Regions from separate parts of the Variovorax sp. 05L425 genome, predicted to be linked through region 2. Evidence: predicted binding sites of a transcription regulator. Region 2 holds the regulator's gene; the other holds the start of a gene.

Region 1 (4,320 bases), on a different contig from region 2:
GCGAGCACGGCGGCGGAGGTGGCGGAGAAGGTGTTCATGAACGCCAGCACGGCGCTGGTACCCGCTTCGAGCGCGGAGCCGGCATTGAAGCCGAACCAGCCCACCCACAGCAGGGAGGCACCGACCATCGTGAGCGTCAGCGAGTGCGGCGTGAACGATTCCTTGCCGTAGCCGATGCGCTTGCCGATCAGGTAGGCGCCGACCAGGCCGGCGACGGCCGCGTTGATGTGCACCACGGTGCCGCCCGCGAAGTCGAGCGCGCCCCACTGCCAGACCAGGCCGGCCTTGGCGTTCATGGCGTCGACCACTTCCTTGCTCGAGTAAGCGTCCGGGCCCATCCAGAACCAGACCATGTGCGCGATCGGCGCATAGCTGAAGGTGAACCAGATCGCCATGAACAGCAGCACCGCCGAGAACTTGATGCGCTCGGCAAAGGCGCCGACGATCAGGCAGCAGGTGATGCCGGCGAAGGTCGCCTGGAAGGCGGCGAACAGCAGTTCGGGGATGTACACGCCCTTGCTGAAGGTCGCGCCGGGTGCGAACACGCCGGTCGACGCATCGAAGATGCCCTTCATGAAGAGCCGGTCGAACCCGCCGATGAATGCGTTGCCTTCGGTGAACGCCAGGCTGTAGCCGTAGATCAGCCATAGCACGACGATCATCGAGAAAGTGACCATCACCTGCATCAGCACCGACAGCATGTTCTTGCTGCGGACCAGGCCGCCGTAGAACAGCGCCAGGCCGGGGACCGTCATCATGATCACCAGCAGCGTGGACACGAGCATCCACGCGGTGTCACCCTTGTTGAACGAGGGTGCAGGCGCGGCGGCGGGGGCGGCGGCATCGGCAGCCGGTGCCGCGGTCGCGGCGGCGGGTGCAGCAGCAGCGGCGGGCGCGGCGGCAGTGGCGGCAGGCGCCGTCGCCGCGGGTGCCTCGGCCGCGGCCGGTGGCGTCTGCGCGAAGCCGGMGGTGCCGGCGGCAAGCACGCTCAGGCCGAGCGCGAGTGAAACAAGGAATTTTTTCATTTCGGTTTGTCTTTCATGCCTTGCAGGTCAGAGTGCTTCGCGGCCCGTTTCGCCGGTGCGGATGCGTACGACTTGCTCCAGGTCGTACACAAAAATCTTGCCGTCGCCGATCTTGCCGGTGCGTGCGGCGGCCTCGACGGCCTCGATCACGCGCTCGACGAGTTCGTCGGCCACGGCGGCCTCGATCTTCACCTTGGGCAGGAAGTCGACGACGTACTCCGCGCCGCGGTAGAGCTCGGTGTGGCCCTTCTGTCGACCGAAGCCCTTGACCTCGGTGACGGTGATCCCTTGCACGCCGATGGCCGAGAGGGCTTCGCGCACTTCGTCGAGCTTGAAGGGTTTGATGATGGCTGTGACCAGCTTCATGGTGTTTCTCCTACGGATGGATGGAAGCGGCGCGGCTTCGAAGCCGCGCCTGCGGCAACTACAGCGTCTTGGTCAGCATGACAATGAATCGAGTGACGTTCGGCGAGAACGTGGAGCCGCCGATCGGTCCGAAGACGGTGCCGGTGGGGATGCCCGGGCTGGCGACCAGGTTGAAGGCGCTCTGGTTGTTGCCGCCCTGTACCGAGCCACCGAGCGCCAAGCCGCTGCCGAGGTCGTAGGACACGCCCACGTTGTAGTCCAGGTAGTCCTTGTAGCCCAGGCTCTTGATGTCGCTGGTGAAGAAGGTGTAGCCGATGGCCGTCTTGAAGGTCAGCTTGGGAAAGATCTCCTTCGTGTACGACAGGTTCAGGTAGCTGGTGTTCTGGCCGTCCAGGCCCGAGCCGCCCTGGTTGCCGGCGTAGTTGAAGTAGTCGTTGGAGACGGTCCAGGAGTACTTGCCCGCGAAGGTGCCGATACGCTCGTCGGTCCAGCTGGCGCCGCCGTAGATTTCGGTGGTGTTGCCCGCGGTGTTGCCGGGGTAGTAGTACTGGTAGACGCCGACGTCCCAGTCGATCGGGCCGCCCTTGAATTTGTAGCCGCCGTAGAAGTCCATCTCGACCGAGTTGCCCGCCAGCCAGTTGACGCTGGAGTTCCAGTTGCCGACGTAGAAGCCGCTGTCGCCGAAGACGTAGTCCAGGCCGCCCTGGATGGCGGGCTTGAACCAGCTGGTCTTGGCGAAGCCGTTGTGTCCGATGGTGTCCTGGTCCTGGCCGCGGAACTTGTAGTTCGTGGTCAGGGAAACGTTGCCCGTGAGATTCGGGGCCGGGGCCGCTGCCGGCGCCGCGCTCGCGTCGGCGGTTTGCGCGCTCGCCAACATCGGCAAGACGGCGAGGGCGCCCAAGGCCAGGATTCGGACGGGTTTGCGGTGCATCATCGAGAGACTCCTCGGAGTTGTTTTGAAAGTGGGTTGGAAACCACGTCAAAGCAGGGAGCGTGCCAAGCGCATCAAGGCCAGGCTTACAAAGGCTTGCGCAGGCATGTACGTCGTCACAAACAAGATGGGATGGAACGCACCATCCTGGGGATAGGGAGAGTCATGAGTCTTTGTTTGGTGCAAAGCCGTGCGTTGTTGGGCCTGGAAGCGGCCAGCGTCACGGTCGAGGTGCATCTGGCCAATGGTTTGCCCAGCTTCACGCTGGTCGGTCTGGTCGATGTCGAAGTCAGGGAAGCGCGCGAACGCGTGCGGTCGGCCATCCAGAACGCCGGCCTCGAGTTCCCCAACAACAAGCGAATCACCGTCAATCTCGCGCCTGCGGACCTGCCGAAGGATTCCGGGCGCTTCGATTTGCCGATTGCCCTCGGCATCTTGGCGGCCAGCGGCCAGATCGAGGCGAGCCGGCTGTCGGGGCACGAGTTCGCGGGCGAACTCTCGCTTTCGGGGCAATTGCGGCCCGTGCGTGGTGCGCTCGCGATGTCGCTGGCCCTGCACACGCGCGGCATCGCCACGCGGCTGGTGCTGCCGACCGACAGTGCACAGGAAGCCGCCCTGGTGCCCGGCGCCGAGGTCTACGGTGCGCGGCACCTGCTCGACGTGGTGCGGCAATTCCTTCCGGCTGACGGCGCGCCGCCGGCGGATGCCGATGAAGACGGTTGGGCGCGGGTTCTTCCAGCGCCCCGCGGACCGGCCGCTCGCCATGCCGACCTCGCCGACGTGAAGGGACACGCCAGCGCCAAGCGCGCATTGGAAATCGCCGCGGCCGGCAACCACAGCCTGTTGATGGTGGGACCGCCCGGCTCAGGCAAGTCGATGCTGGCGCAGCGCTTTGCAGGCCTGCTGCCCGCGATGAGCGTCGAGGAGGCGCTCGAAAGCGCTGCCGTGGCCAGCCTGGGCGGCCGCTTCGCGGTCGATCGCTGGATGTGCCGGCCGACGTCGAGTCCGCATCACACGGCCAGCGCGGTGGCGATGGTCGGCGGTGGGTCGCCGCCAAGGCCGGGCGAGATCTCGCTGGCGCATCACGGCGTCTTGTTTCTCGATGAATTTCCGGAGTTCACCAGGCCCGCGCTGGAGGCGCTGCGAGAGCCGCTGGAGACCGGAACCATCACGATCGCACGCGCGGCGCGGCGGGCCGAGTTTCCGGCGCGGTTCCAACTGATCGCGGCGATGAATCCGTGTCCGTGCGGTTATCTCGGCTCGACGCTCAAGGCGTGCCGGTGCACGCCTGATCAGGTGTCGCGCTATCAGGGCAAGCTCAGCGGGCCCTTGCTCGATCGCATCGATCTCCACATCGAGGTGCCCGCGGTCTCGGCACAGCAGTTGCTGGATGCGCCTGCCGGCGAGGCGACCGATGCCATTCGTGAGCGTGCTGTCCGCGCCCGCGAGCGCTCACTGTCGCGGCAAGGCAAGACCAACCATGCGCTGCAAGGGGCGGAGATCGACCAGCACGCGTCACTGGCGCCGGACGCGCTGAAGTTCATGCACACCGCGGCAGCGAAGCTGGGTTGGTCGGCGCGCAGCACGCACCGGGCACTGAAGGTGGCCCGGACGATCGCCGACCTGGCGGAGGCCAGCGCGGTCGAAGTCGCGCACGTGGCGGAAGCGGTGCAATACCGGCGGGCGCTGCGCGCGGTGAACTGATTCGACGGCTCAGAGAATCCCGCGCCCCGCAAGATTGCGCATCAGCGCGCCGATGCCGAAGGTCCACCGCGCCGCATTTTCGGAATGCACGACACGATTCTCCAGCGCGCCAAGTTCGGGCGCCGAGATGGTGACCCGGTCGCCCACGACGTGCGTGAAGCCCTGCCCTGGACCGTGGCGATCCTGCGTGGGCGCGAACATGGTGCCGAGGAAGAGCATCAGCCCGTCGGGGTAGGCGTGGTGCGGGCCGATCGCCTGCGACACGAGGTCGAGCGGATCGCGGCTGATCTTCGA
Region 2 (4,320 bases):
GCATGCGGCCATCTGGATCGCCATGATTGCGGCCACCACAGCCTATCGCGGTTTTTTTCCGCAGCGGCTGCCCGACCCGCTGACGCCCGAGAACATCAAGCCGGCCTTGCGCCTGCACACGCTGCGCATCGCGGTGCACGAGGGCGCTCACGGCGCTGCGGGCATCCTTCTTTTCGACCCGGCCAATGCCACCTCACAGTTGATGATCGGGTTGGTGGTCATGGCGATGACGCTGTCGTCGGTGTTTTCCGTCTCGTACTACACGCCGGCGATGCAACTGGCGATCACGTTGCTGCTGGCGCCGGTGATCGTCATGGGCATCGGATTCGGCGCCCCGTCCATGATGGTCATGGCGGTGCTCGGCATCGGGCTGCTCGCCATGGTCTGGCGCCTGGTGGGCGAGCGTGCGCGGCAGCTCGAAGAGAACATCGGCCTGCGCCACAACGAAAGTGCGCTGCGCGCGCAGGCGCTGGCGGGCCTGCGCGAATCGCAGGAAGCGCAGGCCGAGCGGCTGCGCTTCTTCTCGGCCGCCAACCATGATCTGCGCCAGCCGGTGATGGCGATGGGCTTGCAAGCTGAGGTCCTGCGCCATCAGCTGGATGCCGGCGAAGACCGGCTGACCGTGCAGAACACCGTCGCCGCGCTATCGCGCGCGCAGCAGGCGCTCGAAGGTCTTACCAATCAATTGCTGGAGATCGGACGCATCGAGGCCGCGGCCGACCCGATCACGCCGGTCGCCGTCGCGCTCGCGCCCTTGCTGAACGAACTGGCGCGCCAAGCCGGCAGCGGCCGCGTGCGTGTGCGATGCCCGCCGGACGTGGTGGTCTGGACGGACGCGGTTGCGCTGCGCCGCATCCTCGGCAACCTTGTCGACAACGCGCTCAAGTTCACGCCCCGGGGGCGCGTGCTGCTGGCATGCCGGCGCCGCCCTGATGCATGGCGCGTCGAAGTGCGCGACGCGGGCGTCGGCATCGCGCCTGAAGCACAGGAGCGCGTGTTCGGCGACTTCGAGCAGATCGGCAACATCGAACGCAACCTGCAGCGTGGCCACGGACTGGGACTCGCCATCGTGCGACGGCTGGCTGCTCGACTCGGCGTTGAGATCACGCTGCGCTCGGCGCCCGGGCGCGGATCGGTGTTCGGCTTCGAATTGCCGGCCGCACCGCTGGGCGCGCCGGTCGTGCCTTCGATGGTCTCGGCTACCGAAGCCGCCGCCCCGGGAACGCTGCGGCAGGGCCTTGGGGTGCTGGTGGTCGAGGACAACACCGTGGTCGCCGACAGCGTTGCGGCGCTGCTGCGCCTCTGGAGGGCGCGCCCGCACGTCTGCATCAGCGCGGCGGACGCATTGGCGTTGCCGAACCTTCCCGCTTTCGAGATCGCGCTGTGCGACATCCGGCTGCCGGGTGAGTTGGATGGCATTGCGCTCGCCAAGGAACTGCAGCGGCGAAGCCCGAACCTGGCGATCGCGCTGATCTCCGCCGACATCGACGACGCAACGCTCGAACTGGCCCGCGAACGCGGCTGGCAGGCGCTGCGCAAACCGGTGCAGCCCGCCGACCTGCGCGCGCTGCTGCTGCGGGCTCAAAGGCGAATCTAGAGCGCCTTGCGGAGATTCGCCGGCGCGATGCGCAAGGCCTCGCGGTATTTCGCGACCGTGCGGCGGGCGCATTCGATCCCCTGCTCCTTGAGCATCTCGGAGATCTGACTGTCGGACAGCGGTTTCTTGAGATCCTCGGCGCTCACGAACTGCTTGATCAACGCCCGCACCGCCGTGCTTGAAGCGTTGCCGCCGGTCTCGGTGCCCAGCGCCGAGCCGAAGAAGTACTTGAGCTCGACGGTGCCGTAGGGCGTCGCCATGTACTTGGCCGTGGTCACGCGGCTGATGGTCGATTCGTGCAGGCCCAGTTCGTCGGCGATTTCGCGCAGCACCAACGGTCGCATCGCGAGTTCGCCGTGTACGAAGAAGCTCTTCTGCCGCTCGACGATGGCGTTGGACACACGCAAGATGGTGTCGAAGCGCTGCTGGATGTTCTTGATGAACCAGCGCGCCTCCTGCAGCCGCTGCGACAGCGCCTGGCTGCCTTCGCCCTTGTGCTGCTTGAGCGCGCTGGCATAGATGTCGTGCACGCGCAGACGCGGCATGACTTCGGGGTTGAGCATGACGCGGAACTTGGTGTTCGTGCCGTTGCCGACGCGCGAAACGATCACGTCCGGAATGACCACGTTGCGTTCGACGTCCACGAAACGGCGGCCCGGCTTGGGTTCGAGCCTGGCGATGAGCTGCAGCGCGGCGCGAACCTCGTCCTCATTGCTTCGCGTGAGCGTGACCAGTCGCTTGATATCGCGCCGGGCGAGCAATTCCATCGGCTGTTTGCAGATGGCGATGGCCGTCTTTCGGATCTGTGCTTCCTCTTCGGTCTCGTCCTCGCTCGCAAGGGCGCGCAGTTGAATGGTGAGGCACTCGCCGAGGCTGCGCGCGCCGACGCCGACCGGTTCCAGGCTCTGCAGCAGGCCGAGCGCAACCTGGAAGTGATGCACCAGGTCGTCGAACTGATCGTTGTCGTCTCCAGCAAGGCCGGATGCGAGCGCGGGCAGCGAATCTTCGAGGTAGCCGTCGTCGTTGAGCGATTCGATCAGGAAGCGCAGTGCCGCGCTGTCCGTGTCGCTCAGGCGAAGGCCCAAGGCCTGGCGATGCAGGAAGGACTGGAGCGACTCCTGGCTGCGCGCGAGTTCGGTCGCGTCGGTGCGCTCGTCGTCGCCGAGGTTGTTGGCGCGGGCCGGGGCATCGCCGCCCCATTCGCTGTCGTCGGGCGCAAGATCGACGGTGCCGTCGCCTTCCCAGTCGGGTTCGGAGTCCACGCCTTCGGCGACGGCGACTTCGGCTTCGCCGTTGACGGCGGTGGCGGATTCCGCCGCCGAGCCGGGCGCGCCGGCGACGAAGTCACCATCGACCTCGGCCATCCGGTCGTCATCGCGGACGGGTGCGTCGGCGGCATCGAGACCGAATTCCTCGCGCGCGGCCTCTTCGGCGGTGCGCTCGAGAAACGGGTTGTCGTCGAGCATCTGCTCGACTTCCTGCGAAAGCTCGAGCGTGGAAAGCTGCAGCAGTCGGATCGATTGCTGGAGTTGGGGTGTCAGCGCGAGATGCTGCGATACACGCAGCGAAAGACCCTGCTTCATGGAACGCGATCACATTCTGAAATGCTCGCCGAGGTAGACGCGCCGCACATCGGCGTTGTCGACAATCTCCGAAGGCGTGCCCTGGGCGAGCACATGCCCGTCGCTGATGATGAAAGCGTGATCGCAGATGCCCAGCGTTTCACGGACGTTGTGGTCGGTGATCAGCACACCGATGCCGCGCTCCTTCAGGAAGCTGATGATTCGCTGGATCTCGATCACCGCAATCGGGTCGATGCCCGCGAACGGTTCGTCGAGCAGGATGAAACGCGGCTGCGTGGCGAGGGCGCGGGCGATCTCGACGCGGCGGCGCTCGCCGCCGGACAGGGCCAGGGCCGGGGAATCGCGCAGGTGGTCGACGCGCAGGTCGGCCAGGAGTTCGGCCAGATGCTCCTCGATGCGCCGCTTGCTCAGGGGCGCCGGTCGCCCGTGGGCGTCGGGTTCGTACTGCAACTCGAGCACGGCCCGGACGTTTTCCTCGACCGTGAGCTTGCGAAAGATCGACGCTTCCTGCGGCAGGTAGCTCAGCCCCATGCGCGCGCGCCGGTGGATCGGCATGTGGGCGATCGGCTCGCCGTCGATGGTGATGTCGCCGGCATCGGCGCGAACCAGGCCGACGATCATGTAGAAGGACGTCGTCTTGCCTGCGCCGTTGGGGCCCAGCAGGCCGACGACCTCGCCCTTCTGCACGCCCAGGGACACGTCCTTGACGACCGTGCGGCTGCCGTAACTCTTTTGCAGGCCACGCGCCTCGAGGCGGCTTTCCGCCATGTCCGCGCCTGCGCTCATACCAGCGGTTTCAATCACTCTTTGCTTCTCCGCCCAGCGTGGTGGTGGACCGCAAGCCCTTGCCCTCGGCCGGCTTGGCGGCTGCGGCAGGCGCCGGCTTGGCACCAGGGGCGGCGCCCGGCGCCGCGGCGGTCTTGGGGGTGAGGATGGCCCGGACGCGGCCGCCGGGCTGGCTTGCCACGCCAGCGTTCGGTGGCAGCGACGAGCCATTGACCGTGAAGGTGTCGTTGCTCTGGTCGTAGACGATCAGCGGCCCGCTGCTCTCGTCGCTGACGGTGGCGCCGATCAGCCGACGCATCACCGCCTGGCGGATGAACTTCACGTTGTCGGCGCGGCTGTCGTATTCGATGGTCT

What was found. The regulator sigma-54, encoded in region 2, starts transcription at its own class of promoters, with help from an activator protein. The targets are predictions, from matches to a motif close to TGGCANGNAANCTGCTTT.
Region 1: the regulator sigma-54 is predicted to act here: its motif matches at 2,373-2,390, upstream of AC1DN9_RS21485 (TorF family putative porin).

Annotation. Positions count from the first base shown of each region.
Region 1 is NZ_JBFTNY010000020.1:7,636-11,955, reverse strand. It holds gene AC1DN9_RS21495 (ammonium transporter) at 1-1,025, opposite strand, end outside; gene glnK (P-II family nitrogen regulator) at 1,053-1,391, opposite strand; gene AC1DN9_RS21485 (TorF family putative porin) at 1,450-2,322, opposite strand; gene AC1DN9_RS21480 (YifB family Mg chelatase-like AAA ATPase) at 2,488-4,026, shown strand; gene AC1DN9_RS21475 (fumarylacetoacetate hydrolase family protein) at 4,036-4,320, opposite strand, start outside.
Region 2 is NZ_JBFTNY010000013.1:68,969-73,288, reverse strand. It holds gene AC1DN9_RS16130 (sensor histidine kinase) at 1-1,597, shown strand, start outside; gene AC1DN9_RS16125 (RNA polymerase factor sigma-54) at 1,594-3,180, opposite strand; gene lptB (LPS export ABC transporter ATP-binding protein) at 3,190-3,966, opposite strand; gene lptA (lipopolysaccharide transport periplasmic protein LptA) at 3,977-4,320, opposite strand, start outside.